One region of the Amycolatopsis sp. NPDC051102 genome, then DNA from elsewhere that is predicted to be linked to it. Evidence: riboswitches for the same ligand, from Rfam matches in the RefSeq annotation. Region 1 holds a riboswitch; the other holds the start of a gene.
What was found. A riboswitch is a leader RNA that binds a small molecule or an ion and turns the genes downstream of it on or off. The one in region 1 is predicted to bind S-adenosylhomocysteine.
Positions count from the first base shown of each region.

Region 1 (14,728 bases):
CGTTTTCGCGCGCGTCAAGTACGAGTCAGCGTGGGTCGCGTAGCGGAAGGGGCCCGCGGTCAGCCGAGGCAGCTGCCGGGTGTGCCCGTCGGCGAACGGGATGACGACGCCGTCCGGTGCCAGCGCTTCGAGGCCGGCCAGCGGGTACGTGGCGAAGCTCGGTTTGCCCTGTTCGCCGTCGCTCAGCACCGGCGAGCCGGTCTCCTCGAACCGGCGGATCGTGTCCGCCAGTGCGCGGCTCTCCAGCTCGGCGAGCGCGGCGGCGTCGATCCGGCCGGCCGCGAACTCGCCGAGGGCCTCGACCAGGTAGCCGGGACGCGGGATGCTGCCGATCGGTTCGGTGGGCAGGGTCATGGAATCCTCCGCTTGCTTGAAGGTCCTGACCGGGCACGGGCACGACGCCAGGACGTGGCCGCCCCCAGCCGTCCGGCCGTGACCGGCCACGTTCACGCAGCAACTTAACGTGGCGAAGCCCGGTCACGGAGCGCGGATCACCCGGTCGGCCCAGAGAAAAGCACGAAATCGGAAGGCGTTCGGCGGTTCGCGAGGAGGACGATTGGGTATTCGCTACGGCGATACGGCGGGTTCGGCGCCGAAGGAGTGCCCCGATGCTCAGTCACCACGATCGCACCGAGCTCGAGAAGATCGAGCGCAGTCTCGAACTCAGCGACCCCGACCTGGCTGCCGCGCTGCGCGACGGCCGGCGCCCGAAGTCGCGCGCGCTCCGCTCCACCCTCCTGATCGTCTTCGACGTCACCGCCGTTGCGTTGCTGGTCCTGGGCCTCGCGCTGCCCGACCCCGGCGTGACGCTGTGCGGGATCATCGCCCTCACCGGCACCGTCTGGACCCACGTGGCGCGGCACGGGATCTGAGCACCTCGTTCCGGTCAGGACGGCGCCACGGGCCGACGGCTGAGCGAGGTCTGAGGCAGACTGGGCGACGTGAAGTGGGTCCTGCACGTCGACCTCGACCAGTTCATCGCCGCGGTCGAGATCGCCCGCCACCCGGAGCTGCGCGGCAAGCCCGTCGTGGTCGGCGGCAACGGCGACCCGGCCGAACGCGCCGTCGTCGCGACGGCGTCGTACGAGGCCCGCGAGTTCGGCGTTCAATCCGGCATGCCGCTGCGGATCGCCGCCAAGCGCTGCCCGGACGCCGTCTTCCTGCCCAGTGACCCGGACGCCTACCTCGAGGTATCGGCGCGGGTGATGGCCGCGGTGCGGGAGCTGCCGGTCGTGCTCGAGGTGCTGGGCTGGGACGAGGCGTTCGCCGGCGCCGAGACGGCCGGCCCCGAGGCGCTGGCGGCGTCGATCCAGGAGGCGGTGGCACGCGAGACCGGCCTGTCGTGCGCGGTCGGGATCGGCGACAACAAGCTGCGGGCCAAGCTCGCCACCGGGTTCGGCAAGCCGGGCGGGATCTTCCGGCTGACGCAGGAGAACTGGTGGGCGGTGATGGCGGCCCGCCCGACCGACGCGCTGTGGGGCATCGGCGGCAAGACGGCGAAGAAGCTCGCTTCGCTGGGCATCCACACCGTCCTGGACCTGGCGGGCGCGGACCCGGCGGAGCTCGCCGCGCACTTCGGCCCGAAGACCGGGCCCTGGCTGCGGCTGCTCGGCGGCGGCATCAGCGACGCCGAGGTGAGCGCGACACCGTGGGTGGCCCGCTCCCGCAGCCGCGAGACGACGTTCCAGCGCGACCTGACGGACCCGGCGGAGATGGCGGCCGAGGTGTCGGCGCTGGCGAAACGCGTCGCCCAGGACGTCCTCGACGAGGGCCGGCCGGCGGCGCGGGTCGCGGTCAAGGTGCGGTTCGTGCCGTTCTTGACCCACACGCACAGCATCACGCTGCCGGAGCCGACGTCGGACGCCGCCGCGATCGACCGCGCGGCCCGGGAGGTGCTGGGCATGTTCACCCTGACCCGCGCGGTGCGGCTGCTGGGCGTGCGGGCGGAATTCCGGCGCGAGGAGTCGTGAGTGGTAAGGAGGGTTAGAACTCGCCTTAACACTCACGACGAGCCGCGGGAGACCTCGTCCGGCAGCGGCAGCGGCTGGTCCGGGTCCACCGTGACCCCGCCGGCCCGGAGCGTGTGGTCCAGCATCGCCCAGATCGTGCCGGTGAGCTGGCCGGTCAGCTGGGCCAGGCTGAGCGTGCCCGGGTGGTCGAGCCAGCGGGTCGTCGCCGACTCGACGTAGCCGACTAGGCCGAAGGCGATCGTGTCCGCCGGGGCCGGGTCGAGGCCGAACGCCGTCAGGTAGCCGGTGAACAGCCCGCTGAGGTGGCGGGCGATCGCGCCGCGGACGTCCGGGCGGTCGTCCGGGCCGCCCGGCAGCGTGCGCGTGAGGTAGCGGTGCAGGTGGGCGTGCTCGGTCAGCCAGCGCAGGTGCGTCGAGATCACCGTGGAGATCATCTCGTTCGGCGAGCCTTCGGGGTGCCACAGCGGCGCGAGGTCGGCCGTCACCAGCTCGGCCGCGCGCTGGGCGATCGCCCGCTGCAGGTCGGCCGCGCCGTCGAAGTGCCGGTAGAGACGGGTGCGGGCGACGCCGGCGCGCTCGGCGATCTGCTCGGTCGAGACGTCCGGGCCGTGCTCGGCGATGGCGGCCAGTGCCGCGTCGACGAACTCGGCGCGCCGCCGCTCCTGCTGGCCCGCCCAGCGCGCGGCCCGTCCGTCGACCTTGGTCACGGCGGAAGCCTACTCAGGACCGGCCGGGCGGTGTACGCTCCCCGAAGTAACTAGTACACCGCGTACCCCCTACTTTTCCGGAGGTCGCCATGGGCGTCGAGGCCCAGGACCGGGACGTCACCGCGGCTCGCCTGCTCAAGAGCTCCGCGAAGAACTCCTACGACCCGTACGTCGACATCGACTGGGCCGCGCCGCTCGCCGAGGGCAAGGCGTACATGCCGCTCGAGCGCGTCTCCCTCTACGGCACCGATCTCTGGGCGAAGCTGACCCCGGAGCAGCGGATCGAGCTGTCCAAGCACGAGATCGCCAGCATCATGAGCGTCGGCCTGTGGTTCGAGATCGTCCTCATGCAGCTGCTGGCCCGGTACGTCTTCGACCTGGACGCGCGCACCGAGCACGCGCAGTACGCGATGACCGAGATCGGCGACGAGACCCGGCACTCGGTGATGTTCGCCCGCACCGCCGAGCGGCTCGGCGTCCCGCGCTACGGCGTCCCGAAGGTGGTGCACCGCGCCGCGAAGGTGTTCGGCGCGACCGCCGCCGGCCCGTCGATGTTCGCCAGCGTGCTGGTCGCGGAGGAGACCACCGACCGGCTGCAGCGGTCGATGATGGACGACGACGGCATCCAGCCGCTGATCCGCTCGGTCAACCGCATCCACGTGGTCGAGGAGGCCCGGCACGTCCGGTTCGCCAAGGAGGAGGTGCTGCGGGAGACACCGAAGCTGTCGAAGGCGGCCCTCCAGCGGCACCGGCTGCGCACGGCCCTGGTCGCGTTCGGCGTGATCGACAGCATGGTCGACGCGCGGATCTACCGCAGCGTCGGGATCGACCCGCGCGAGGGCCGCGCCGCGGCACTGGCGAACCCCCACTTCCACGAGACCCGGCGCTGGATGGCGGAGAAGATCGTCCCGTTCCTGCGCGAGGCGGGCCTGATCGGCGGCCGCTCCGAGAACATCTGGCGGCGCGCACACCTGGTGTAATCCGTTCGCACGCCGCGCTGGTTTCGGCCAGGATGCCCGGGTGATCACCACCAGGACGGCCCGCGCCGAGGACGAAGCCGCGCTCGCGAAGATCGACGAGCGCACGTGGACCCCGGCTGTCTCCCCCGCCCCGGCCCCGCCGGCCGGAACGCCGTTCTTCGGCGACGACACGCGTCCCGAGGACCTCCTCGTCGCCGAGCAGGACGGCGTGGTCGCCGGGTACGTGCGGCTCGGCGAGGGGTTCGGCATCCCCGCCCACCGGCACGTGGTGGTGATCGACGGGCTCGCCGTCGACCCGGACCGGCAGCGGCTCGGGATCGCGGGGCAGCTCGTCGACGCCGCCGTGGCCGAGGCGCGGCGGCGGGGCGCCCGGAAGGTGACGCTGCGCGTGCTCGGGCCGAACACCGGCGCCCGCCGGGTCTACGAGCGGTGCGGGTTCGTCGTGGAAGGCGTGCTGCGGGGCGAATTCCGCATCGACGGCCGCGACGTCGACGACATCCTCATGGCGCGCCCGCTCGCTTGACAGCCTCGCGGCCGCTTTGCCATCCTGGTTCCGGGCCGAGAGGCGCTGCGACGGAAATCCTTCCGCCACGCTCGGCCCGTTACCACGACTCCAAGGGCGCCTCCCGCGAGGGAGGTGCCTTTTTCTTTGTCCGCAAGGACTTTCGTGCCTCCCGAGCGTTCCGTCGACGAACTCCGGAGTGCACCGAAAAATGAGTGACAAACTCCAGAAGCGCAACGGCCTCGACTTCGCCGTGGCCGACCTCACGCTGGCCGACGCCGGCCGCACCCAGCTGCGGCTGGCCGAGCACGAGATGCCCGGCCTGATGGCGATCCGCCGCGAATACGCCGCCGCGCAGCCGCTGAAGGGCGCCCGCATCGCCGGGTCGCTGCACATGACCGTGCAGACCGCCGTGCTCATCGAGACCCTGGTGGCCCTCGGCGCCGAAGTGCGCTGGGTGTCCTGCAACATCTTCTCCACCCAGGACGAGGCCGCCGCCGCGGTCGTCGTCGGTCCCGGCGGCACGGTCGACGCCCCGGCGGGCACCTCGGTGTTCGCCTGGAAGGGCGAGACGCTCGAAGAGTACTGGTGGTGCACCGACCAGCTCTTCGCCTTCCCCGGCGGCCAGGCGCCGAACATGATCCTCGACGACGGCGGCGACGCCACGCTGCTCGTCCACAAGGGAGTCGAGTTCGAGGCCGCGGGCGCCGTCCCGCAACCGTCCGAAGAGGACCCGGAGGAGTTCCGGATCGTCCTGGAGACCCTCCGCGCGAGCCTCGCCGCCGACGGCGACCGCTTCACCCGGATGGCCAAGGAGATCCGCGGCGTCACCGAGGAGACCACCAACGGCGTCAAGCGGCTCTACAAGCTCGCCAAGGACGGCGAGCTGCTCTTCCCGGCGATGAACGTCAACGACTCCGTCACGAAGTCCAAGTTCGACAACAAGTACGGCATCCGGCACTCCCTTGTGGACGGCCTGAACCGGGCGACCGACGTGATGATCGGCGGCAAGCGCGTCCTCGTCTGCGGCTACGGCGACGTCGGCAAGGGCGCGGTGGAGGCCCTGCGCGGCCAGGGCGCCCGGGTCTCGGTCACCGAGATCGACCCGATCTGCGCGCTGCAGGCGGCGATGGACGGGCTCGACGTCGTGGAGCTCGACGACGTCGTCGAGCAGGCCGACATCTTCATCACCACCACCGGCAACTTCGGCATCATCTCGGCGGCGCAGATGGGCCGGATGAAGCACAACGCGATCGTCGCCAACGTCGGGCACTTCGACAACGAGATCGACATGGCCGGCCTGGCGAAGCTGCCGGGGGTGGTGAAGAAGGAGATCAAGCCGCAGGTCCACGAGTGGACGTTCCCGGACGGCCACGCGATCATCGTGCTGTCCGAGGGGCGGCTGATGAACCTGGGCAACGCGACCGGCCACCCGTCGTTCGTGATGTCGAACTCCTTCACCAACCAGGCCATCGCGCAGATCGAGCTGTTCGCCAAGCCCGGCGAGTACGCCACCGACGTCCACCGGCTGCCCAAGCACCTCGACGAGAAGGTGGCCCGCCTGCACCTCGACGCCCTCGGGGTGAAGCTCACCAAGCTGACGAAGGCCCAGGCGGAATACATCGGCGTCGACGTCGAAGGTCCGTACAAGCTCGATCACTACCGGTACTGATCCAAGATTGCTCCATTCGCCGTAGTTTGGTTTATCCGGAAACTGGCCATCCTCCCGTCGAGAGCGCATCCGCCCGGACGGCACGGAGCCGGGCCGGGTCTCATGCGAAGGAGTGTGTCAAGTGATCATTCTCGGTGTGATTCTGCTTGTCATCGGGTTCATCGTGGGCATCCCGGTGCTGTACACCATCGGTATCATTCTCGCGGTGGCTGGCGTGGCACTGGCCATCCTGGGCGGCACCGGCCGCCGGATCGGTGGCCGGGCGCACTGGTACTGATCCCGAGACCTCGCCGCGGCCTGGCGCGCGTCAGCAGCAATGCTGGCCGCGCCAGGCCGTTCGGCCTGTCCGCACCACCGCGGAAAGGCAAGGGCAGAGTAAAATCTGCCGCGAAGCCACGAAAAATGACCGCGAGGACGAATCCGGTCCGGCGAAAATTCCGTTGCCGGTAAAAAACGCACCGGCAACATCGCCTGTCAGGTAAATCGCGAACGCGAAAACCGAAACGGCGGTCGCCCTGCTCGACGGGTCCGGCGTACCCCGGCGGCGGTCAGCGTCCGGACTACCCCGGACATGAAAGGGTCCTCCGGCTCCGAGGGGGAGGGAGAGCCGAAGGACCCCGTTAGTGTTAGCACATCGCCAAGCCCGTGTACACAGCTGCATACACGATCGGGTTACGCTCTTGACGCCGTCCTGACGCCGCCGCCGATGCCCTGGCGGGTTCAGGCCGACTTCGGGGCCCGCTTGCGAGCGGCCGGCTTCTTCTTCGCCGGCTTTTCGTCCTCATCGGACGCATCGGACGCTTCCGACGCCTCCGAAGAGGACGTTTCCGACGCGGACTGCCGCGACTTCTTCGCGGCGTCCACACTGGCCTGGAGCGCGGCCATCAGGTCGACGACGCCGGCCTTGGCGGTGACCGCCGCGGGCTTGGTCGTCTCGTCGCCGGCGACCTTCGCCTCGATCATCTCCTCGAGGGCCTCGCGGTAGTGGTCGTGGTACTTGTCCGGCTCGAACACCGGCTCGGCCAGCGAATCGATCAGCGACCCGGCCATGGTCAGCTCCTGCGGCCGGATCTGCGGCGGGTCGTCGCGCAGGAACGGGAAGTCGGGCTCGCGGACCTCGTCCGGCCACAGCATGGTCGTCATCACCAGGACGTCGGCGTGCACCCGCAGCACCGCCATGCTCTCCCGCTGCCGGACCGCCACCTTCGCGATGGCCACCTGGCTCGACTTGTGCAGCGCGTCCCGCAGCACGACGTACGGTTTCACCGCGTTCTTCTGCGGCTCGAGGTAGTAGGTCCGGTCGTACTGGATCGGGTCGATCGACTCCAGCGGGACGAACTCCAGCACGTCGATGGTGCGCTGGGTCGACAGCGGCAGCTCGGCCATCTCCGCGTCGGTGATCACCACCATCTCGCCGTCGGGCAGCTCGTAGCCCTTGGCGATCTCGGCGTACGGCACCTCCTGGCCGTCGATCGTGCAGAACCGCTTGTACTGGATGCGGCCGCCGTCGGCCTCGTGCACCTGCCGGAGGGAGACGTTCTTGTTCTCGGTGGCCGCGTACAGCTGGACCGGGATGCTGACCAGCCCGAAGGACACCGAGCCTTTCCACATCGCCCGCATGCCACGTACCTCCGATAGACCACCCTGCCGACTTCACTCTCGGTAGTTACGGTAGCCCGGATCGTCCCCCGGCGACAGTCTGATCTAGACCTCTGCCAGGTATTTCTCCCAAAGTGCGGGGTCCATGAACCAGTGCTGGAAGTCGGCCGGGTTGGTGAATCCGTTGACGAACCGCCGGGCCACGGCCGGGTTCTGCCCGGCCACCCCGAGGATCTGGAGCACGTGCGGGGGCGGCGGCAGGAGCAGCGCGTTCGTCCATTCGGTGACGTGCCGGGCGTACTCCCAGTAGCGCTCGAACGTGGCTTCCATCCACGCCGCGTCGAACGGCCGGTCACCGCGCTCGACGATCGCCTCCAGGTAGGTCGCCGCGCAGTGGCTCGCGTTGTTCGACCCCTGCCCGGTGATCGGGTCGTTCGCCACGACGACGTCGGCCATGCCCAGCACGATCGCCCCGCCGGGCAGGGTGCCGACCGGGTGGCGCACCACCGGCGGGTACCCGCCGGCCAGGGTCGCTTTCGCGTCGGTCAGCTCCGCGTCGCGGCAGCGGTCGTACTCCCACGGCACGAACTGCCGCATCAGGTCGAGCACGCGCTTGAAGTGCTCGTCCGGGCCCGGGTGGTCGTCGAAGCAGTCCAGCGGCCCGCCGGGCACACCTTCGAAGAAGAGGATGTCGCAGTTGCCGCTCAGCGTGTAGGCCGGGATCATGAACAGCTCGCCGACGCCGGGGACGATGTTGAACCGCACCCCCACCTTGTCCGGGTGCTCCGGGCGCCGGCCCACCCCGTGGGCGTAGACCAGCGAAAGCGCGCGCATCGGCCGCGTGTACGGCGAGCGCTCGGGCACCCGGTCGAACAGCTGGACCAGCTCGCCCTTGCCGGCCGAGATGATCACCAGGTCGTAGAGCCGGGACAGCGCGTCCAGCTCGGACGTCATCACGCCGTGGATGACGAGCTTGCCGCCGCGGTCCTCGAACAGCTCCAGCCAGCCGGCCATCTTGACCCGCTGGTCGACCGACTGCGCCGGCTCGTCGAGCTCGGCGAACCAGTCGAGCGCGCGGCCGCCGTCCGGCGCGGCCACCGAGACGCCGAGGCCCTCGACGTTGACCGTCTCGGCCTCCCACAGGTTGATCCCGAGGTCCCGCTCGTGCTGCAGCGCGTCGTGGAACATGCACTGCGTCGACATCACCCGCCCGTGCCGGATCTCCTCCGGCGTCCGCGCGGACATCACCGTGACGTCGTAGTCCTTCGCCTGCAGCCCGAGGGCCAGCTGCAGCCCGGACTGCCCGGCGCCCACCACCAGGACCTTGCGCATGGAGCTCTTCACCTTCCGGTTCAGGCGTGCGGGGTGCTGCCGGCGAGCTCGCGGCCCGCCGGGCCGGAGAGCACCGCCAGCGACAGCGTGTGGCTGACCAGTTCGGTCAGGGTGGCGATCGTCGACGCGCGGTCGCGGGCGTCGCAGGTCACCAGCGGGACGGCCGGGTCGAGCGCCAGCGCGTCGCGCACCTCGTCGAGGTCGTGCACCGGCTTGCCCTCGAACTGGTTGACCGCCACGACGAACGGCAGCTCCGAGTCGTTCTCGAAGTAGTTGATCGCCGCGAACGACTCGTCGATCCGGCTGGTGTCGACCAGCACGACGGCGCCGAGCGCACCCCGGCTCAGGTCGTCCCACAGGAACCAGAACCGCGCCTGCCCCGGCGTGCCGAACAGGTACAGCAGCAGGTCCGGGCGCAGGGTGATCCGGCCGAAGTCCATCGCCACGGTCGTGGTCGACTTGCCGCCGGGCGGGATTTCGTCGATGCCTTCCCCGGCCTCGGTCATCCACGCCTCGTTGCTCATCGGCGGCACCTCGGAGACCGCCCCGACGAACGTGGTCTTGCCGACACCGAAGCCCCCGGCGACGACGATCTTCGCGGAGATCGTCAGCAGATCGCCCTCAGGCGGGGAGCCGCTTGAGCCCATCAAGGATCCTCTCGAGCACGTTGGTGTCGTGGTGGTAGGCGTGCGCGGTCGGGTGCACGAACACCGCCCCCTGGGCGGCGAGGTCGCCGATCAGCACCCGCACCACGCCCAGCGGCAGGTCGAGGCCGACCGACAGCTCGGCGATCGAGCACCGCACGCGGGCGCGTTCGTAGAGCCCCCGCGACTCGGGCATGAGCGTGTCGCTCAGCGCCGGGTCGTACTCCGGCACCGACACCAGCGTCTCCACCAGCAGCTGGAACCGGGTACCGGTGCGGCCGCCGGTGAGCGCGTACGCGCGGATCCGGCGGCTCCGGCGCGGCAACGGGGTGTCCGCTGTGGACACGGGCATCACATCCTCGGCGTGCGCTTCGGGGCTTCGCCCCGGGCCGGGGGCTCTGCCACCCGGACCCCCGGAAGACTGATCAGGCATCGGCGTCACATCCGGGGCCGGCGCGCGGTCAGCACCTGCCGCAGCTCCGCGCGCACCTCGGGGGTGAGCGCGTGCCCGGCGTTGGTGATGAACTGCGTCATCTCGTAGGCGACCACCTTCATGTCCGCCTCGCCCGAGGTCAGCACCGCGAGCCCGGCACCGGAGCCGATGCCCATGAACAGGAAGTAGCCGTGGGTGAGCCGGATGATGATCTGCTCGCAGGCGCCCTTCCCGAACAGGGCCGCGCTGTTGCCGGCCAGCGAGAGCAGGCCGCTGGCGATGGCGGCCAGCTGTTCGGCTTCGGCCTCGGCGACCGAGTCCGACGCGGTGAGGGGGAAGCCGTCCACGCTCATGATCAGCGCGTGGCTGACGCCGTGGACCTTGTGCACGAAATCGTCGAGCAGCCAGGCGAAGTTCGCCGTGGCCGGGTGGGGCGCACTCACCGCGTGGTTCCTCCGGGCGTCTCGTCCTGCCGGGTGCGGTTCTCCGCGAGCGCGGCCTGCTCGCCGTCGGCGAACGCGCCGAGGTCGGCGAGCAGCCGCTCGTGGCCGGACGCCGGGTTGCCGCCGTCCGATGGAGGCGGCGCCGGCTCGGGGGCGGCGCCGCGGATGCTGCCGGGCACGCGGCGCGGCAGGCCGTTGGCGGTGGTGCCGCCGACGGCCCGCTCGACCGGCCGTGGCCGGGGACTGGGCCGGCGTGCCGCCGGTTCCTCGCGGGAGAGGGTGCCGGAGCGGCGGCGCGGCAGCCCGGCGGCGGTGGCCGGTTCGCGGCCGCCCTTGACCGGCTCGATGGTGACGGTCCGGGTGCCCGACCAGGCGTGTTCGGCGAGCTCGGTCACGACGCCGGTGGGCAGCAGCACGGTGGCGACCGTGCCGTGCGGGCTGCGCCGGTCGAGCCGCACGGTGACGCCGTGCCGGGCGGCGAGGCGGGCGACCACGGCGAGGCCCATGTGCCGCGCCGAGGCGTCGTCGAGGTCGCCGCCCGCCGCGAGCCGCGCGTTGAGGTCGCCGACGCGGTCCGCGGGAATGCCGATGCCCTCGTCCTCGATCCGGACGAGCACGCTGCCCTGCTCGGTCAGGTGCGCGCTGACGTGCACCGGCGAACTCGGCGAGGACTGGTTGGCCGCGTTGTCGAACAGCTCCGCCAGCACCCGCCCCAGGTCCTCGGCGGCGAAGCCGACGACGCCGAGGTTGACCACCCGGCCGATGGTGATCCGGGCGTAGTGGTTGATCGAGGACATCGCCTCGCGCATCAGGTCGAGCAGCGAGGTCGCCCGGGCGGCGTCGTCGGCGGTGTCCTGCCCGGCGAGCACCCGCAGGTTCTCGGCGTTGCGCCGCAGCCGCGTGGCGAGGTGGTCGAGCTGGTAGAGCTCGGCGAGGCGGTGGTGGTCCTCCTCCCCCGCCTCCAGCTCCTCCAGCCGCGCGAGGAGCTGGTCGAGCAGGTTCAGGTCGCGCAGGGCGACGCTGGCGCAGATCTCGGCCAGCACGCCTTCGCCGTCCGGCGCCGGTGCCGGAACCGGCACCGTCAGCTCCGCGATCGCCGGCCCGGCGGCGGGCGTGTACCCCGGGTGCTTCGGGGGCGCGGTGAGGAACTGCGCCGCGGCCACGCGCGACCGGTCCAGCAGGACGCGTGATCGATCCAGGAGTTCCCGGGCCCGGCTCGCCATGTGGCCCCACTTCTTCCTTGCTCAGGTGCACGAACGACGGTGGTGTGCGCCGACCCCCGGCGGCGATGCGGGACATGCAAGCAGAAAGGTTCGTGGGATGTCCACAGCCGGTCCCCGTACGATCGCCCTGTGTGATCGTGATTTCGGAGCGTCGCTGCTGGTGAGCGCAGTGGATTAGGCCATTCGGTTCAATTTTGCAAATTGCGGGTCGCAACACTGCGCACACGGCTGTCGATCCCGCAGCTGAGGCCGGGTGCGACCACGGAACCCCGCTCGTGTCCGATTCGTCCCAAACTTGCGTGCCACGCAATTTTTTGCGTGGCACGCAAGTTTTTCGCTACACTCTGCACATGCCACCGGAAGAACTCCCGAAGCTGACCCTGCGGGAGCGGAAGAAGCGCGAGGCGCGGCGGGCGCTCGCGCAGGCCGCGCTGCGGCTCACGCTGGAGCGGGGGCTGGAGAACGTCCGGGTGGAGGACATCGCCAACGAGGTCGGCGTCTCCCCCCGCACATTCAACAACTACTTCTCCAGCAAGGAGCAGGCGGTCTGCGCGGTCGTCGTCGACCGCCACGAGGGGATGCGCGAGGCCCTGCTCGCGCGGCCGCCGGGGGAACCGCTCTGGGAGTCCGTCAAGCACGCCGTGCTCGAGCAATATTCGCGTGAAGGCGAACCGGATCGCGCGTATGTTGCGCGTATCCGGGAGCTGATGGGCCAGCTGGCGCTGCGTGGGGAGTTCCTGCGCGCCCACGCGACGGTCGAGCAGGTCCTGGCCGAGACGATCGCGAAACGGGTGGCCGGTGTGGACCACCTGCTGTGCCGGCTGATGGCCTCCTCGGTGGAAAGCGCCGTCCGCGTCGCCTTCGTCAACTGGTTCACGAGCGAAGGCGAGCAGCTGCTGCCGGTTCTGGAGCGGCTGCTGGACGAGCTGGCCGCCGGGATACCGGGCCTGACCGGGGGCACCGCTGTGAAATCCGACCCGAACACCACCACCGCACTGGGGGAACCGTTGTGCTAGTCAAGCTCCTGCGCAGCCACCTGCGCCCGTACCGGGGCACGCTGTGGGTGATCGTCGCGCTCCAGCTGGTGCAGACGATCGCCATGCTCTACCTGCCGACGCTGAACGCCGACATCGTCGACAACGGCCTGATCAAGGGCGACATGGCCTACATCGTGCGGATCGGCGCGGTGATGCTCGCCGTCACGCTGGCCCAGATCGCCGGCTCGGTCGGCGCGGTCTACTTCGGCGCCCGCACCGCGATGGCGATCGGCCGCGACATCCGCGCCGGCGTCTTCCACCGGGTGCAGGACTTCTCGGCCCGCGAGGTCGGCCAGTTCGGCACGCCGTCGCTGATCACCCGCACCACCAACGACGTCCAGCAGGTCCAGATGCTGGTGCTGATGACGCTGACGCTGATGGTGTCCGCGCCGATCATGTGCGTCGGCGGCATCATCCTGGCGCTCAACCTCGACGTGCCGCTGTCGTCGCTGCTGCTGGTGATCGTGCCCGTGCTCGCGGTCTCCGTCGGGCTCATCATCGCCAAGATGCGTCCGGCGTTCCGCCTGATGCAGGTGCGCATCGACCGGATCAACCAGATCCTGCGCGAGCAGATCATGGGCATCCGGGTCATCCGGGCGTTCGTCCGCGACAAGCACGAACGGCGGCGGTTCGACGTCGCCAACGACGAGCTGCTGACCGTGTCGCTGCGGGTCGGGCGGCTGATGGCGCTGATGTTCCCGATCGTGATGCTGGTGATGAACACCTCCAGCGTCGCGGTGCTGTGGTTCGGCGGCCAGCGCATCGACTCCGGCAGCATGCAGATCGGCGCCATGACGGCGTTCCTGTCCTACCTGCTGCAGATCCTGATGGCCGTCATGATGGCCACGTTCATGTTCATGATGGTCCCGCGCGCGGAGGTCAGCGCCGAGCGGATCAGCGAGGTGCTCGACACCGAGTCGAGCGTCCGCCCGCCGGTGTCGCCGATCCGCCCGGGCGCGGTGCACGGGCACCTGGAGCTCTCCGGGGTCGAGTTCCGCTACCCCGGCGCGGAAAAGCCCGTGCTGTGCGACATTTCGCTGATCGGGCGGCCGGGTGAGACCACCGCCGTGATCGGCTCCACCGGCACCGGCAAGACCACACTGCTCAACCTGATCCCGCGGCTGATGGACGCCACCGCCGGCACGGTGAAGGTCGACGGCGTGGACGTGCGCGACCTCGACCCGGCGGTGCTCGCCCGCGCGGTCGGGCTCGTGCCGCAGAAGCCGTACCTGTTCGCCGGCACGGTGGCGAGCAACCTGCGCTACGGCAACCCGGACGCGACCGACGAAGAGCTGTGGCACGCGCTGGAAGTGGCCCAGGGCAAGGACTTCGTCGAGGCGATGGCCGAGGGCCTCGACGCGCCGATCGCCCAGGGCGGCACGAACGTCTCGGGCGGCCAGCGGCAGCGGCTCGCGATCGCCCGGATGCTGGTGCACAAACCGGAGATCTACTTGTTCGACGACTCGTTCTCGGCGCTGGACTACGCGACCGACGCGGCCCTGCGCCGCGCGCTGGTGTCGGAGACGAAGGACGCGACGGTGGTCATCGTCGCGCAGCGGGTCAGCACGATCCGCGGCGCCGACCGGATCATCGTCCTCGACGAAGGCCGCGTCGTCGGCACCGGCACCCACCACGAACTCATGGACGGCAACGAAACCTACCGGGAAATCGTGCTGTCCCAGCTGACCGAGCAGGAGGCGGCGTGAGCACCACCGAATCGCCCAAGGCCGCCGTCACCGACGCCGGGGAACGCCCCACCGCCCAGCGCCACCGCAACACCGGGGCCGCGGCCGCCGGCCCGGGCGCCCGCTTCATGGGCGGCGGCGCGCCGCCGGAAAAGGCGCTGGACTTCAAGGGATCCCTCAAGCGGCTGCTGCAGCTGCTGAAACCGCAACGGGCCGCCCTGGTCGGCGTCCTCGTGCTCGGCGCGGCGAGCGTCACCCTGACCGTGATCGGGCCGAAGATCCTCGGCCAGGCCACCGACGCCATCCTCGCCGGCGTGCTCGGCAAGCAGGTGCCGCCGGGGGTCACGAAGGAGCAGATCGTCGCCGGCCTGCGGGCCCGCGGCGACGGCACGCTCGCCGACATCTACAGCCGCGTCGACCTCGTGCCCGGGGTCGGCATCGACTTCGACAAGGTCGGCCAGATCCTGCTGACCGTGCTGGCGCTGTTCGTCATCTCGTCGT
Region 1 covers NZ_JBFBBT010000002.1:405,206-419,933, forward strand. Annotated here, with positions in the region: gene AB0M93_RS07755 (cobalamin-independent methionine synthase II family protein) at 1-354, opposite strand, end outside; gene AB0M93_RS07760 (DUF3040 domain-containing protein) at 609-872, shown strand; gene AB0M93_RS07765 (DNA polymerase IV) at 942-1,970, shown strand; gene AB0M93_RS07770 (TetR/AcrR family transcriptional regulator) at 2,003-2,677, opposite strand; gene AB0M93_RS07775 (diiron oxygenase) at 2,767-3,657, shown strand; gene AB0M93_RS07780 (GNAT family N-acetyltransferase) at 3,698-4,180, shown strand; S-adenosyl-L-homocysteine riboswitch at 4,212-4,289, shown strand; gene ahcY (adenosylhomocysteinase) at 4,371-5,831, shown strand; gene AB0M93_RS07790 (hypothetical protein) at 5,953-6,108, shown strand; gene AB0M93_RS07795 (Ku protein) at 6,552-7,451, opposite strand; gene AB0M93_RS07800 (styrene monooxygenase/indole monooxygenase family protein) at 7,536-8,762, opposite strand; gene AB0M93_RS07805 (ATP/GTP-binding protein) at 8,783-9,409, opposite strand; gene AB0M93_RS07810 (DUF742 domain-containing protein) at 9,384-9,758, opposite strand; gene AB0M93_RS07815 (roadblock/LC7 domain-containing protein) at 9,845-10,282, opposite strand; gene AB0M93_RS07820 (ATP-binding protein) at 10,279-11,505, opposite strand; gene AB0M93_RS07825 (TetR/AcrR family transcriptional regulator) at 11,856-12,521, shown strand; gene AB0M93_RS07830 (ABC transporter ATP-binding protein) at 12,515-14,248, shown strand; gene AB0M93_RS07835 (ABC transporter ATP-binding protein) at 14,245-14,728, shown strand, end outside.

Region 2 (14,728 bases), on a different contig from region 1:
CTTCATGGCCTCCTCCGGTGTCCGGCACTTCGCCGGTTCGCTCGGCGAATTGACCCCGGAACTCCTGGCGATCGTCGACGGGGAGCTCGCGACTTCGACACACTGGGCTCGTTGAGGAGTTCCCCCACCCCTGGAGCCGCTGTGAAGTTCTTTTCCCTGCCCCGTCCCGGCGCCGAGCTCGTCCTCGGCGAGCGTGACGTGCCCGAGCCCGGTCCCGGAGAGGTCCTGGTCCGGTTGCGCGGGTGGGCGCTCAACGCCCGCGACCTGATGATTTTCAAGGGCTTCTACCCGAAGCCGGTGAAGCCGGACGTGATCCCGCTGTCCGACGGCGCGGGCGAGGTCGTCGCGGTCGGCGACGGGGTGCGCGCGTGGTCGGCGGGGGACCGGGTCGCCGCGACGTACTTCCCGGACTGGCTGGCCGGTCCCGGCACGCCCGAGAAGACCGCGGACGACCTGGGCGGCACGCTCGACGGCGTGCTCGCCGAGTACGCCGTCTTCGCCGAGGACGCCCTGGTCGCCGTCCCCGCGCACCTGGACTACGCCGAGGCCGCCACCCTGCCCAGCGCCGGCGTGACGGCGTGGCGGGCCGTCGTCGAAGAGGGCCGCCTGGCACCCGGCCAGTCCGTGCTCACCCTGGGCAGCGGCGGCCTGTCGACGTTCGCGCTGCAGTTCGCCGCGCTCGGCGGCGCCCACGTCGTCGCGACGTCGAGCTCGGACGCGAAGCTGGCCCGGCTGCGCGAGCTCGGCGCCGCCGAGACGCTCAACCACGCGACGACCCCGGAGTGGGGCGCCGCCGTGGCCGAGCTGACCGGCGGCGGCGTCGACCACGTCGTCGACGTGGGCGGCGGTGGCACGATCGGCCAGTCGATGATCGCCGCGCGGTACGGCGGGCACGTCAGCGTCGCCGGCGTGCTGACCCACGAAGGCGGCGCCGACCCGATCCTCGTGCTGGTCAAGCAGCTGACCCTGCGCGGGCTCACCAACGCCTCCCGCGAGACGTTCCAGGCGATGAACCGGGCCGTCGAACGGGCCGGCCTGAAGCCGGTGATCGACCGCCGGTTCGGCTTCGACGAGATCGCCGACGCCGTCAAGCACCTGGAGTCCGGGACTCACATCGGCAAGGTCGTGCTGGAGAGCGCCTGAGCGTTCGCTGTCCGCCGGGTAAGTTTTGCCGGTGCCGGTGGGTATTTTCGTCACCACCGGGTGGTGTTTCCGCAGCTCAGCGCGGGTGTGTGGGGGCGAAAAAGTCCTCTTTGGGCAGGAATGGCGGCTACCCGCGCCACCAGGGAGAGTGGTGGTCACCGGGAGATCGCCCGAGCAGGCTGCGGCTGCTCGGGCCGAGCGCCCGGACTGGGGGCGCGGGGAGGGGGTTTCAACCGCCTGGGGGTGGGTTGAAACCCCCTTCCCGCCCGCGGCCCCAGCCGACGGCCCCGGATGACTCGTCCAGGACCGGGGATCTGGACGAGTCATTCCGGACCGGCTCAGCTCGTCGTGCAGGCCCGCCCGTTGAGCGAGATCGAGCCGGGCCGGGAGTTCACCATCCCCGAACTCCCGGTGAAGCCGAACTCGGCGCTCCCGCCGGCCGGAACGGTGCGGTTCCAGCCCGCGTCGAGCGCGGTCACCGCCGCGCCGCTCTGGGTGACCTGCGCGTTCCACGCCTGCGTCACCTGCTGGCCGTCGGCGAACGTCCACGTCACCGACCAGCCGGTCACCGCGGCGCTGCCGGTGTTGCCGATCTTCACCGAAGCCTGGAACCCGCCCTGCCACTGGTTGGTGACCGTGTAGGCCGCCGTGCAGGAGCCTGTGGGCACCGGGGCGGTGGTCGTCGGCGTGGTCGGTGTCGTGGGCGTGGTGGGTGTCGTCGGGGTGGTCGGCGTGGTCGACGTCGGGGGCGGCGGCTGGCTGCCACCGGACTCGCCCACGATCACGCCCCGGCCGTTCGTGCCCACGTAGACCCGGCCGTACACCCGCGGGTCCCCGGTCAGCGCCGCACCGATGTTCCCGTACTGGTGCTGGTCGTCGTTGATCCGCGTCCACGAACTCCCCGCGTCGTCCGACCGGAAGATCCCGCGCACCCCGCCGATCTTCGCGATCGTGTACAACGCCGGATACGTCCGCCCGGCGGCCGCCTTGCCGAACCCGACGTTGTCGGCTTCGGCGACGTTCGCCAGCTTCGTGAACGAAGCCCCGGAATCGGTGGAGTGCCAGAGCCCGTACGCCGTGCCGGAGCCGCCGGCCAGCCAGATGTCCCCGGCCACCCCCGGCAGCGCCTTGAAGTGCGCGGAGCCGGACGGCAGCCCGGTGGCCGCGGTCGCGGTGAACGTCGCGCCGCCGTCGGTGCTGACGTAGAACTTCCCGGCGGCGAACCCGTAGAACCGCTTCGGGTCGGCCCGGTCGGCCTCGACCACCGCGCCGGCCGGGATGCCGGCGGACGCCGTCCACGACGAGCCGAAGCCGGCGGCGTAGCTGACGTTCGCGCCGTCCGGGCTCCAGACGAAGCGGCTGCCGTCGGCGGCCGCGGCCACCGTGCCGCCGCTGGCGTTTCCGCCCGGTTCGGCGCCCTGGAACCAGTTCTTCCCGCCGTCGGTGGAGAAGGCGATCCGGTTGTCGTTGGGCCGCGCGGAGCGATCCAGCGTGCCCACGCGCACGATCGTCGCCGGGCTCAGCTCGGCGTAGTCCAGGCTGGTGGTCGTGGTGAAGACCGGCTGGGTGTACATCGTGGCCGGGACCGCGTCGAGGCTGTCGTGCCGGAACCCGCCGATGTCGCCGAGGCCCGACAGCAGGGGCGCGCCCGACGGCGGGCTGATCAGGTCGAGCACCGCGGTCTCCTCGAGGCCGCCGACGACCGGCTTGATCGTGATCTTCCCGCCGCTGTCCCACTTCGTGAGGTCGGACGTGCCGTAGACGGTCGCGCCGGTGCCGTAGAGCAGGTGGTTCGAGTCGAACGGGTCGATCTCCACCGATTCCGTCATCCAGCCCAGCTTCGGCGACGGCACCGGGGGAGCGGGCTGGGTGCCGAAGGTCAGCCACGGCACCGAGGAGATGTCCTGGGTGTAGCGCAGCGACCGGTCGGGGTAGCTCGAGAAGTCCCAGATCCGGCTCCAGGTGGCGCCGCCGTCGGTGCTGCGGAAGAAGATCACGTCCGGCCACCACGACACCTGCGTCGCCACCATCAGCGTGTTCGGGTGCTGCCGGTCGATCGTCAGGCCGCTGTAGCCGAAGTAGTCGTCGGAGCTGTCGGAGGGGATCGGGCTGATCCGCGTCCAGGTGCCGGTCTTGATCGCGTACTTCCAGACGTCGCCCTTGGCGCCGTCGTAGGGGCCGCCGGTGTCGCTGGTCGCCAGGTAGAGGTAGCCGCCGGCGCTGTCGACGACGCCCTTGTGCGCCAGGTACCCGGTGGGCTGGCCGGCCAGCCGCGCCCACGTCGTGCCGCCGTCGGTGCTGCGGTAGACGGTGTTCTGCTTGTCCGCGACGCCGACGTAGATCGTCTGCGTGGCGCTGCCGCGGGTGCCGGTCGACGGGTCGAACGTCACCCAGGTGACGCCCTGGTTGTCGCTCTGGTAGCCGGTCGTGTCGTTCGGGTCGGCCACGTAGTTCCCGGGGTTGGGGAAGGCGGTGACCTTCGCCCAGGTGACCCCGGAGTCCGTGCTGCGCCAGAGCCCGTTGCCGCTCGGGGCGCCGAGGTAGAGGACGCTGTTGCGGTTCGGGTCGATCGCCAGCCGCTCGCCCATGCCGCGGCCGGGCATGTTGCCGCCGAGCTTGAACGGCAGCGCGGCCGCCTGCCAGGTCGCGCCGCGGTCGGCCGACCGCAGGATCGCGCCGGGGTTCGGGTCCCAGCTGTTGGTGTACATCCCGGCGGCGACGTAGACCCGGTTCGGGTCGACCGGGTCGGTGGCCAGGCTGACGACGCCGTTGTGCCCCCAGTCGGTCCAGCCGACCGAGTCGAGCAGCGGGAGCCAGCGCCCGGTGGCGGTGTTCCACCGGTACGCGCCGCCGATGTCGGTGCGGGCGTAGACCAGCCCGGGTTCGGTCTGGTTGAAGATGATCCCGGGGACGAACCCGCCGCCGGCGATCTCCGCGTTGCGCCACGTCGTCGCGGCGGCCGCGGCCGAGGCCGCCGGGGAGTCCTGCGCGCCGGCGGTGACCGCGAAGGCGGCCGGCAGCAGCACGGCGAGCGCGGACCCGATGAGGCGTCTCGCGGATCGGAACCGGGACGGGGAATGCGTTCTTGGCACGACGTTGTGCACCTTGGCCTCCACACTCTGGGAGCGCTTCCAGGGCGAAGGTAAACCAGCGTTCGGAGCGTTGTAAAGCGTTCGACGATTTCGGTGAGCCATACCGTCCACAGTGGAATCAACGACGGATCGCGCACGGCTTCGAGGCCAAGGCATGCCGCTTTTGTCGCAATCACATACGTGAACGCCGATCAGGTTTCTGAATCGTTATCAACGACTGTCTTGCCCGGGTATTTCCGGCGTGTGAATGTGGTGGCCGCTGGCTGGACTGGACCTACGAAAGAGGGCGACCCGGCAATGACCGATCCGGCAAGAACTGATCAGTCAAGTACACCGGCAGCACGGCACATCGGCCGGACCACGCTGTACTTCTTCGGCGCACTCGGCGGCATCCTCTTCGGTTACGACCTGGGCGTGATCTCCGGGGTGCTCCCGTTCATCGGGAAACTGTGGGCGCTGACCAGCTGGGACAAGGGCGTGATCACCGCCAGCCTGTCGGTCGGCGCGATCGTCGGCGCGCTGTTCTCCAGCCGCACCAACGAAGCGCTCGGCCGCCGCCGCACGATCATGGTCGCCGCGGCCATCGTCATCGTCGGCACGCTCGCGGCGAGCTTCTCGCCGACGTTCCTGCTGCTGGTGTTCTCGCGCCTGGTGATCGGGCTGGGGATCGGGCTTTCGTCGTCGACCGTCCCGACCTACCTGTCCGAACTGTCCCCGGCGAAGTGGCGGGGCGCGATGGGCGCGCTCAACCAGATCTTCATCGTGCTGGGCATCCTGATCGCGTTCCTGGTCAGCTACTGGCTCGGGCCGATCTCGGCCTGGCGGTGGATGTTCGCCGGCGCGATCGTGCCCGCGGTGATCCTGCTCGTCGGGCTGGTGTTCCTGCCGGAGACGCCGCGGTGGCTGGTCAAGAACGGCCAGGAGGACGAGGCCCGGCGGGTGCTGGCCAGTGCGCACGGCAGCACCGTGAACCTCGACGAGGAGATCGCCACCATCCACGAGGTCATCCGGCTGGACACCGAGGAGAAGCCGCGGATCCGCGACCTGTTCTCCGGGTTCGTGCGGCCGATGCTCGTGGTGGCCCTGCTGCTCGCGATCGGCCAGCAGTTCAGCGGCGTCAACGCCATCAACGCCTACTTCCCGACGATGCTGATCGGCCTCGGCTTCGCCACCCAGGCCGCGCTGCTCTCGGGCGTGCTGCTGGGTGTCACGAAGTTCCTGTTCACCGCGTGGGTGGTGTTCGTGGTGGACCGCTGGGGCCGCAAGCCGCTGCTGCTCATCGGCAACGTCATCATGGTGCTCACGCTGGTGGCGGCCGGGCTCGTGGTGCTGAACGTCCACGACACCGGCACGCGCGGCATCTTGATGCTGGTGATGATGGTGCTGTACCTGGTCGGCTACGAGCTCGGCTGGGGCGCGGTCGTCTGGGTGATGATGTCCGAGGTCTTCCCGCTGAAGTACCGGGCGACCGGGATGGGCGTCAGCAGTGTGGTCCTCTGGGCGGCGACGGGCATCGTGAGCGCGGTGTTCCCGATCATCTCCGACCCGAAGTCCCTCGGCATCGGTGGCTCGATGTTCCTGTTCGCCGGGGTGAACGTGGTCCTGTTCGGGCTCACCAAGTGGCTGGTCCCGGAGACCAAGGGCCGCTCACTGGAGCAGATCGAGCTCGACCTGCGCGCGCGGCAGAAGGTCGCGGCCAAGAGCTGACCCCGGGGGGTCGATCGCCGGCGGGGCACGGATTTCGTCCGTGTCCCGCCGGTTTCAGTGCGCGGGGGCGAGGGTGAGCTTCCCGGCCAGCCGCCCGATCCACGCTTCGACTTCCTCCGGTGCGCGGTCGGGGAGCCCGAAGATCGTCTCGGTCACGCCGAGAGAATCCAGGTGCGCCAGGCGTTCCGGGTCCGGCCGCTCGCCGAGCGCGCAGATCCGCGGCGCGCCTTCACGGCCTTCGGCGTGCCAGATCTCCTTGAGCAGCGCCACGTTGCCGTCCAGGTCCGAGTCGGCCGGCGTGGTGATCCAGCCGTCCGCGTGCCGCGCGATCCAGCGGAACGTCTTCTCGGTCGGGCCGGCGCCGAGCAGCACGGGGACGTGCGGCTGGACCGGCTTCGGCCACGCCCAGCTCGGCCCGAAGGAGACGAACTCCCCGTCGTAGGCGGCTTCTTCCTCCGTCCACAGTGCCCGCATCGCCTCGAGGTACTCGCGCAGTGCGGTGCGGCGCCGGTTCCCGGGCACGCCGTGGTCGGTCAGCTCGTCGACGTTCCAGCCGAAGCCGGCACCGAGCGTGACGCGGCCGCCGGAGAGGTGGTCGAGGCTGGCGATGGTCTTGGCGAGCGTGATCGGATCGCTCTCGACCGGCAGGGCCACCGCGGTGGAGAGCCGGATCCGCTCGGTGACCGCGGCCGCCGTCGCCAGCGCGACCCACGGGTCGAGCGTCCGGCTGTAGCGGTCGTCGGGCAGGGAGGCATCCCCGGTGCGCGGGTGCGGCGACTCGCGTTTGACGGGGATGTGGGTGTGCTCGGGGACGTAGAACGTCGCGAACCCCGCGGCTTCGGCGGCGCGTGCCGCGGAAGCGGGGGTGATGCCCCGGTCGCTGGTGAACAGCACGATTCCGTAGTCCACCCGCGGAGCGTATTAGAACGTGTTTCAGTTTTCAAGCGGGGTGCCGGTGACTTTCCGGAGTTCGACTATCACGCTTCGTGGCCTTGAGGGGTGCTCGATACCGGGCTGACACACTCGGCGAGGCAGTCGTGGCGCGGTCGGTCGACGGAGGTGCAGGGTGGCCCGGATACTCCATTGTGGACGGACATCGTCCCAGTCAGTGGACACCCCGGCGGGGCGGGATGGCGTGCGCGGGCCCGGTTCCGATACCGTGGACCACAGGCCGAGAGGCGCTGCAACGGACCACCGGGTCCGCCACGCTCGGCCGGGAATGACCAACCAAGGGCGCCTCCCGATCGAGGGAGGCTGCCGGTGAACACCCCGCACGAGTCAGAAGCACAGCTACGCGAGCTGCTCGACCAGCGGGTGGCGGTCCTGGACGGTGCCTGGGGCACCATGCTGCAGGGCGCCGGGCTGACCCCGGCCGACTACCGCGGCGACCGCTTCGGCGAGCACACCCACGACGTCACCGGTGACCCGGACCTGCTGAACCTCACCCGCCCGGACGTCATCCTCGACGTCCACCGCCAGTACCTGGCCGCGGGTGCGGACATCACCACGACGAACACCTTCACCGCCACCAGCATCGGCCAGGCCGACTACGGCCTGCAGGACCACGTCCGCGAGATGAACGTCCGCGGTGCGCAGATCGCCCGCCAGGCCGCCGACGAAGCCGGCGGCCGGTTCGTCGCCGGGTCGATCGGGCCGCTGAACGTCACGCTCAGCCTGTCGCCGAAGGTTGAAGACCCGGCGTACCGGGCGGTCACGTTCGAGCAGGTCAAGGCCGCGTACGCCGAACAGATCGCCGGTCTCGCCGAAGGCGGCGTCGACCTGCTGCTGATCGAGACGATCTTCGACACGCTGAACTGCAAGGCCGCGATCGCCGCCGCCCGTGAGGTCGCCCCGCACCTGCCGCTGTGGATCTCGGTGACGATCGTCGACCTGAGCGGCCGGACGCTGTCCGGGCAGACCGTCGAGGCGTTCTGGAGCTCCATCGAGCACGCGAAACCGCTGGTCGTGGGCGTGAACTGCTCGCTGGGGGCCGAGGAGATGCGCCCGCACGTCGAGGAGCTCGCGCGGATCGCCGACGCCTACGTCGCCTGCCACCCCAACGCCGGCCTGCCGAACGCGTTCGGCGGCTACGACCAGACGCCGGAGGAGACGGCCGGGCTGATCGGCGGCTTCGCCCGCGAAGGCCTGGTCAACCTGGTCGGCGGCTGCTGCGGCACCACCCCGGCGCACATCGCGAAGATCGCCGCGGAGGCGAAGAGCGTGGCCCCGCGCCGGGTGCCGGCGCCGCGCACCCACATGCGCTTCAGCGGGCTCGAGCCGTTCGGCATCGGCGCCGACACCGGGTTCGTGATGATCGGCGAGCGCACCAACGTCACCGGCTCCAAGCGGTTCCGCCGGCTCATCGAGTCCGGCGACCACCAGGGCGCGGTCGACGTCGCCCTCGAGCAGGTCCGCGGCGGCGCCAACCTGCTCGACGTCAACATGGACGCCGACCTGCTGGAGTCCGAGCAGGCGATGACGACGTTCCTCAACCTCATCGCGACCGAGCCCGAGGTGGCCCGGATCCCGGTGATGGTCGACAGCTCCAAGTGGAGCGTGCTCGAAGCCGGCCTGCGCTGCCTGCAGGGCAAGGGCGTGGTCAACTCGATCAGCCTCAAGGAGGGCGAGGAGCCCTTCCTCGCCCAGGCGCGCACCATCCGCAACTACGGTGCCGGCGTCGTCGTGATGGCCTTCGACGAGCGCGGGCAGGCCGACACCGCCGACCGCAAGGTCGAGATCTGCGGCCGCGCGTACGACCTGCTCACGCAGAAGGCGGGCTTCGCGGGCGAGGACATCATCTTCGACCCGAACGTCCTCGCCGTCGCCACCGGCATTTCCGAGCACAACGGCTACGCGAAGGCGTTCATCGAGGCGCTGCCCCGGATCAAGGAGCGCTGCCCCGGCGCGCGGACCAGCGGCGGCATCTCGAACCTGTCGTTCTCCTTCCGCGGCAACGACGTGGTGCGCGAGGCGATGCACTCGGCGTTCCTGTTCCACGCGGTCAAGGCCGGCCTGGACATGGGCATCGTCAACGCCGGCCAGCTCGCGGTCTACGAGGACATCCCGAAGGAGCTGCTCGAGCTGGTCGAGGACGTGCTCTTCGACCGCCGCGAAGACGCCACCGACCGGCTGGTCAGCTTCGCCGAGAACGTCAAGGGCAGCGGCACCAAGCGCGTCATCGACCTCTCGTGGCGCGAAGGCACGGTCGGCGAGCGGCTCTCGCACGCGCTCGTGCACGGCATCGTCGACTACATCGAGGACGACACCGAAGAGGCGCGGCAGCAGATGGCCCGGCCCCTCGACGTCATCGAGGGCCCGCTGATGGACGGCATGAAGGTCGTCGGCGACCTGTTCGGCTCCGGCAAGATGTTCCTGCCGCAGGTGGTCAAGAGCGCCCGCGTGATGAAGCGGTCGGTCGCCTACCTCGAGCCGTACATGGAGGCGGAGAAGGAGAAGGCGCGCCAGGAGGGCCGGCTCGCTTCGGCGGGCGGCCAGGGCAAGATCGTGCTCGCCACGGTGAAGGGCGACGTCCACGACATCGGCAAGAACATCGTCGGCGTCGTCCTCGGCTGCAACAACTACGAGGTGATCGACCTCGGCGTGATGGTGCCGGCGGGCAAGATCCTCGACACCGCGGTCACCGAAGGCGCCGACGCCGTCGGCCTGTCCGGGCTGATCACGCCGTCGCTGGACGAAATGGTCGCCGTCGCCGCCGAAATGCAGCGGCGCGGGCTGAAGCTGCCGCTGCTCATCGGCGGCGCGACGACGTCCCGCCAGCACACCGCGGTCAAGATCGCCCCGGCTTACGACAACGCGACGGTGCACGTGCTCGACGCCTCGCGCGTCGTCGGCGTCGTGTCCGACCTGCTCGACCCGGACCGCTCGATCGCGCTCGCCGAGAAGAACCGGGCCGATCAGGAGGTGCTGCGCGAGCAGCACGCGAGCAAGCAGCGCCGTCCGATGCTCACCCTCGGGCAGGCGCGGGCCAACCGCGAGCGCGTGGTGTTCGCCGACCTGCCGGTCCCGCTGTTCACCGGCGCCCGGGTCGTCGAACCGGCCATCGCCGAACTGCGCGAGATGATCGACTGGCAGTTCCTGTTCCTGGCCTGGCAGCTCAAGGGCAAGTACCCGGCGATCCTCGAGCAGCCGGTCGCCCGGGAGCTCTTCGACGACGCCAACAAGCTGCTCGACGAGATCATCGCCGAGGGCAGCTTCACCGCGAAGGGCGCGTACGCGTTCTGGCCCGCGCACAACGAGGGCGACGACATCCTGCTCGACGGCGAGTTCTCGCACGTCCGGTTCCCGATGCTGCGTCAGCAGACCTCGAAGCCGGAGGACCGCGCGAACCGCTGTCTCGCCGACTACATCGCTCCCGAGGGCGACCACCTCGGCGGGTTCGCGGTCGCGATCCACGGCGCCGAGACGCTGGCGGCGAAGTACGAGGCCGAGCAGGACGACTACCGGGCGATCATGGTCAAGGCGCTGGCCGACCGGCTCGCCGAGGCGTTCGCCGAGCACATCCACCTGCGCGCCCGCCGCGACTGGTTCGAGCCGGACGCCGAGCCGGAACTGGCGGACCTGCACGCGGAGCGGTTCCGCGGCATCCGCCCGGCGCTGGGCTACCCGGCCAGCCCCGACCACAGCCAGAAGCGCGAGCTGTTCGAGCTCCTGGAAGCCGGCGAGCTCGGCATGGACCTGACCGAGTCGTACGCGATGACACCGGCGGCGAGCGTGTCCGGCCTGATCTTCGCCCACCCCGACGCCCGCTACTTCACCGTCGGCCGGCTCGGCCGCGACCAGGTCGAGGACTACGCGCGCCGCAAGGGCGTCGAGATCGCCGAGGTCGAGCAGTGGCTGCGGCCGAACCTGGCCTACGACCCCGAGGCGTAGTCCGGCAGCTCGATGTCCGTGGCGAACTTGCCGGTCGCCTTGAGCATCAGGCCGAGCAGGAAGCGGGACTTGAACGTCCAGTCCCGCAGTTTGATCCGCAGCGGCGACGGCGGCGCGAGGAACGGCCCCGCGCTGCCGCGCTGCGAGACCTTCGCGTAGCCGCGGAACAGCTCCTCGTAGCGGGCGAACGCGATCCGGTGGTCGCCACCGGCCGCGTGGAGCTCGCCCGCCAGCACGTACGCGCCCACGACGGCCAGGCCGGTGCCGAAGCCGCCGAGGGTGTTGCCGTAGGCCGCGTCGCCGAGCAGGACGACCCGGCCGCGGGCGTAGCGGTCGATCGTGACGCGGCTGAGCGAGTCCAGGTGGAACTCCCGAGCCTGCGGGATCCTGGCCATCAGCTCCGGCACCCGCCAGCCGGCGCCCTGGTAGGCGTCCATCAGCAGCTGCCGCTGCTTTTCGGTGTCGGTGCGGTCGTAGTCGAGCTCGGGTGAGGCGAACACGAAGAACGCCGACGCCTTCGGCCCGCCGACCGCGGCCATCCGGCCCGGCTCGTTGTACATGACCGCGTCGCCGCCGCCGAGTTCCTCGCCGAGCTCGGCCAGCGCGTAGTGGTAGCCGAGGTACCGGACGTAGTCGCGTTCCGGGCCGAAGGCCAGCCGCCGGACGTTCGAGTGGATGCCGTCGGCGCCGACGACCAGGTCGAACCGGCGCGGCCGCGCGTGGGCGAAGGTGACGTCGACGCCGTCCGCGGTCTCGGTCAGCGAGGTGATGGTGTCGCCGAAGAGGTATTCGCAGTCCGAGTGCGTGTAAAGGATTTCCGACAGCTCGCCGCGGCGGATTTCGATGTCGCCGCCGGTGAATTCGCCGGGAATCACGGCCCGCGGCTCGCCGTCGGCGTCGACGATCGTCTGGTCCCGGCCGCCGGTCCGGCGGCGCAGGACCTCGTCGAGGAGGCCCATGCGCGCCAGGACGGTCCGGTGGGTGGCGCCCTTGAAGTCGACGGCCTGGCCGCCGGGCCGCAGCGCCGGGGCACGTTCGACGACTGTGACCGTGCAGCCGTAGCGGGTCAGCAGGCAGGCCAGAGCGGGGCCGGCGATGCTCGCGCCGGAGATCAGGACGGTGCGGTTCTTCATGCCGCCGAGCTTCGCCAGGGCCGCTTACCGGTCCCTGGCGAAGCGCTGACGGTGGCCTACTCGACGGCGCCGCTGCCCGTCAGCAGCGTCTGGTACCAGCTGTCGTACGGGTGGTTGGTCGCCGGGTAGTTCGCCAGGGGAGTGGTGGCCTGGCTCGCGGAGTCGAAGTCCCAGCCGCGGACCAGCTTGCCCGCCTGCCGGGCCGAGGTGATGAACGCCGACTCCGTCGCCGGGGCGCCGTAGAACAGCGCTCCCTGCTGGAGTTCGGCGCTGTCGCCCTTCTGGAACTCGTCGAAGGCGACCTGCCGGTAGCGGATCCGGTCGCCGGCGACCCGGTCGGTGTCGGCGCGCAGCGTCTGCGCCGAGGTCGGGCCGTCCGCGCCGGTCCACACCGACACCGTCCGCCCGGCGCTGGTGGCGGTCGCCTTGGCGAACCGCGCGTCCGACGTCTTCCCGTTGCCCGACCACGACACCGTGGTGCCCGCCAGCACGCCGGCCCAGTCCCAGTTCTGGCTGCTGCTCTGGCTCTGGTGGATTTCCCGCAGGTGCGTCGCGTCGGTGAAGGCGACCGTCGGCAGCACGCCGTTGTCGTACTGGTGGGACGCCTGCCAGGTGATCTCGCCGTCCGCGCCGAGCTTGCCGACGTGGTACCAGAGCGTGGCCGCGCTCTGCGACTGGTGCACCTCGACGAGGTCGCCGTTGTCGTTGAGGGCCACCGCCGGCGTCTGCCCGCTGTCGTACTTGCCGTGCCGCAGCCAGGTGACGCGCCCGTCGGCGCCGTAGGTGCCCGTCCAGTACCAGAGGGCGCCGGCTCCGGAGTCGTGCACTTCGACGACCTGGCCGCGCCCGTTGAGCGCGACCGCCGGGTGGTAGCCGACGTCCCGCTTGTACTCGGTGCGGGATCCGCCGTCACCGGACAGCAGCGGCAGCACACGCCCGCGCAGCGCGTCGACGTCCGGCTGCGCCGGGTAGTCCTGCGCCCGCAGCAGCCGCCCCCCGAACACCGACTCCAGCTCCTGGTTGAGCGCGGTCAGGTTGCCGGCCGCGTAGGAGGGGTTGTCGGTCAGGTCGTCCTTGAGGTCGAGCATGACGACGATCGGCGCGGCGGCCGGGTGCTGCGCCGACCACGTGTTCACGACGGCCAGCCAGTCGCGGAGGTTGTTCGACGCGGGGTTGCCGCCGCTGTGGTCCACGAGGTTGCCGGGCGAGTCGTGCCCGACGGCGTAGTCGTGCGAAGTGGCGTAACCGTTGTCGTGCACGTCGAGTTCCAGGAACCGCACACCGTGGTCGAGCTGGTAGCCGAGGGAGTTCTTGGCCCCGTCGACGTTGCCCGAATAGCTGTTGTGGGTCGCCCGGAACACCGACCCGGTGAACGGCGGGCTCGCGGCGTGGGCCGTGCCGGGGGACAGGACCGCGGCGGTCACCAGAGCGGAAACGGCCAGCGCGGGCAAGCGGCTCATCCTCGGATCCTCACGTCGGCGGCGGGGTGCCGCCCATCCTGGCCGCCGGGTGGTTGCGCTGTCTCGAATTCCGGGTGAAAGGTCGCCGGTAACCTCGGCGGCATGGCGGCAGAACACGTGATCGTGACGTCCACGACGGACTCGGAAGCGGCGGCGCGGGAGCTGGCCGCCCAGGCGGTCGAAGCCCGGCTCGGGGCGTGCGCCCAGGTCGTCGGGCCCATCACCAGCGTCTACCGGTGGGACGGCGCGGTGCAGACCGGCCAGGAGTGGCGGGTGGAGATCAAGACGACCGCCGCCCGGGTGGCGGCGCTGACCGAACGGCTGCGGCAGCTGCACGGCTACGACCTGCCGGAGGTGATCGCCACCCCGATCGTCGGCGGCAGCGCCGAGTACCTGGCGTGGCTGACCGGGGAGACCGCCGACGCTGGCTAGATTCTCCGGATATGGAGCATGAAGCACTCAGGCCGCGCTTCGCGACGCTGACCACCGCCCACCTCGCCGACGCCTGCATCCGCGCCGGGCTGCCGGTGCGCTGCGCCCCGGCGGGGACGCGCGCGGTCGCGCCCGGCACCCGCCTGTTCGGCCCGGCCGTCCCGGCCCGGCACGTCGGCAGCGTCGACGTCTTCCTGGAGGCCTTCGAGGACGCCCCGGACGGCGGGGTGCTCGTGGTCGACAACGGCGGCCGGCTCGACGAAAGCTGCGTCGGCGACCTCGTGGTGCTCGAGGCGCGCGCCGCCGGGCTCGCCGGGGTGGTCATCTGGGGCCTGCACCGCGACACCGCGGACATCCGGGCCATCGGGCTGCCGGTGTTCAGCCTCGGCTCCCTGCCCACCGGGCCGCTGAGCCTGGGCCCGCGCGTCGAAGGCGGCCTGGCCGAGGCGATCGTCGGCACCTGGCGGATCGGGCCGTCGGACCTCGTGCTGGGCGACGACGACGGCGTCCTGTTCGTCCCGCTCGCCCACGCGGGTGAACTTTTCACGCTCGCGGAAGGGATCCGCGACACCGAACGCCGCCAGGCCGACCGTATCCGCGGCGGCGAACCGTTGCGCCGGCAGGTGCGTTTCGGTGAATTCCTGACCGCCCGGGAAACGAATCCGGCCTTGACTTTCCGCGCCCATTTGCGGGCGGTGGGCGGGGCAATCGAGGAATAGCCACGAAAGTGTGATCGTCCGCCCGATCGGGTACTCCCGCCGTGCGACGGGTGCGGGAGGCGGACATGAACACACTCATCGGCTTCGGCCGGGACATCGAATACCACTTCGCCCGGGGGCTGCGTGCCTACCTCGGCCGGGTCGCGCAGGCT
Region 2 covers NZ_JBFBBT010000010.1:64,732-79,459, reverse strand. Annotated here, with positions in the region: gene AB0M93_RS26520 (HAD family hydrolase) at 1-115, shown strand, start outside; gene AB0M93_RS26515 (NAD(P)-dependent alcohol dehydrogenase) at 142-1,143, shown strand; gene AB0M93_RS26510 (cellulose binding domain-containing protein) at 1,482-4,235, opposite strand; gene AB0M93_RS26505 (sugar porter family MFS transporter) at 4,533-5,942, shown strand; gene AB0M93_RS26500 (TIGR03619 family F420-dependent LLM class oxidoreductase) at 5,997-6,851, opposite strand; S-adenosyl-L-homocysteine riboswitch at 7,110-7,188, shown strand; gene metH (methionine synthase) at 7,203-10,832, shown strand; gene AB0M93_RS26490 (FAD-dependent monooxygenase) at 10,814-11,965, opposite strand; gene AB0M93_RS26485 (hypothetical protein) at 12,022-13,425, opposite strand; gene cutA (divalent-cation tolerance protein CutA) at 13,528-13,857, shown strand; gene AB0M93_RS26475 (RraA family protein) at 13,869-14,576, shown strand; gene AB0M93_RS26470 (DUF6292 family protein) at 14,642-14,728, shown strand, end outside.
Region 2: another riboswitch for S-adenosylhomocysteine. It lies ahead of metH (methionine synthase); the one in region 1 lies ahead of ahcY (adenosylhomocysteinase).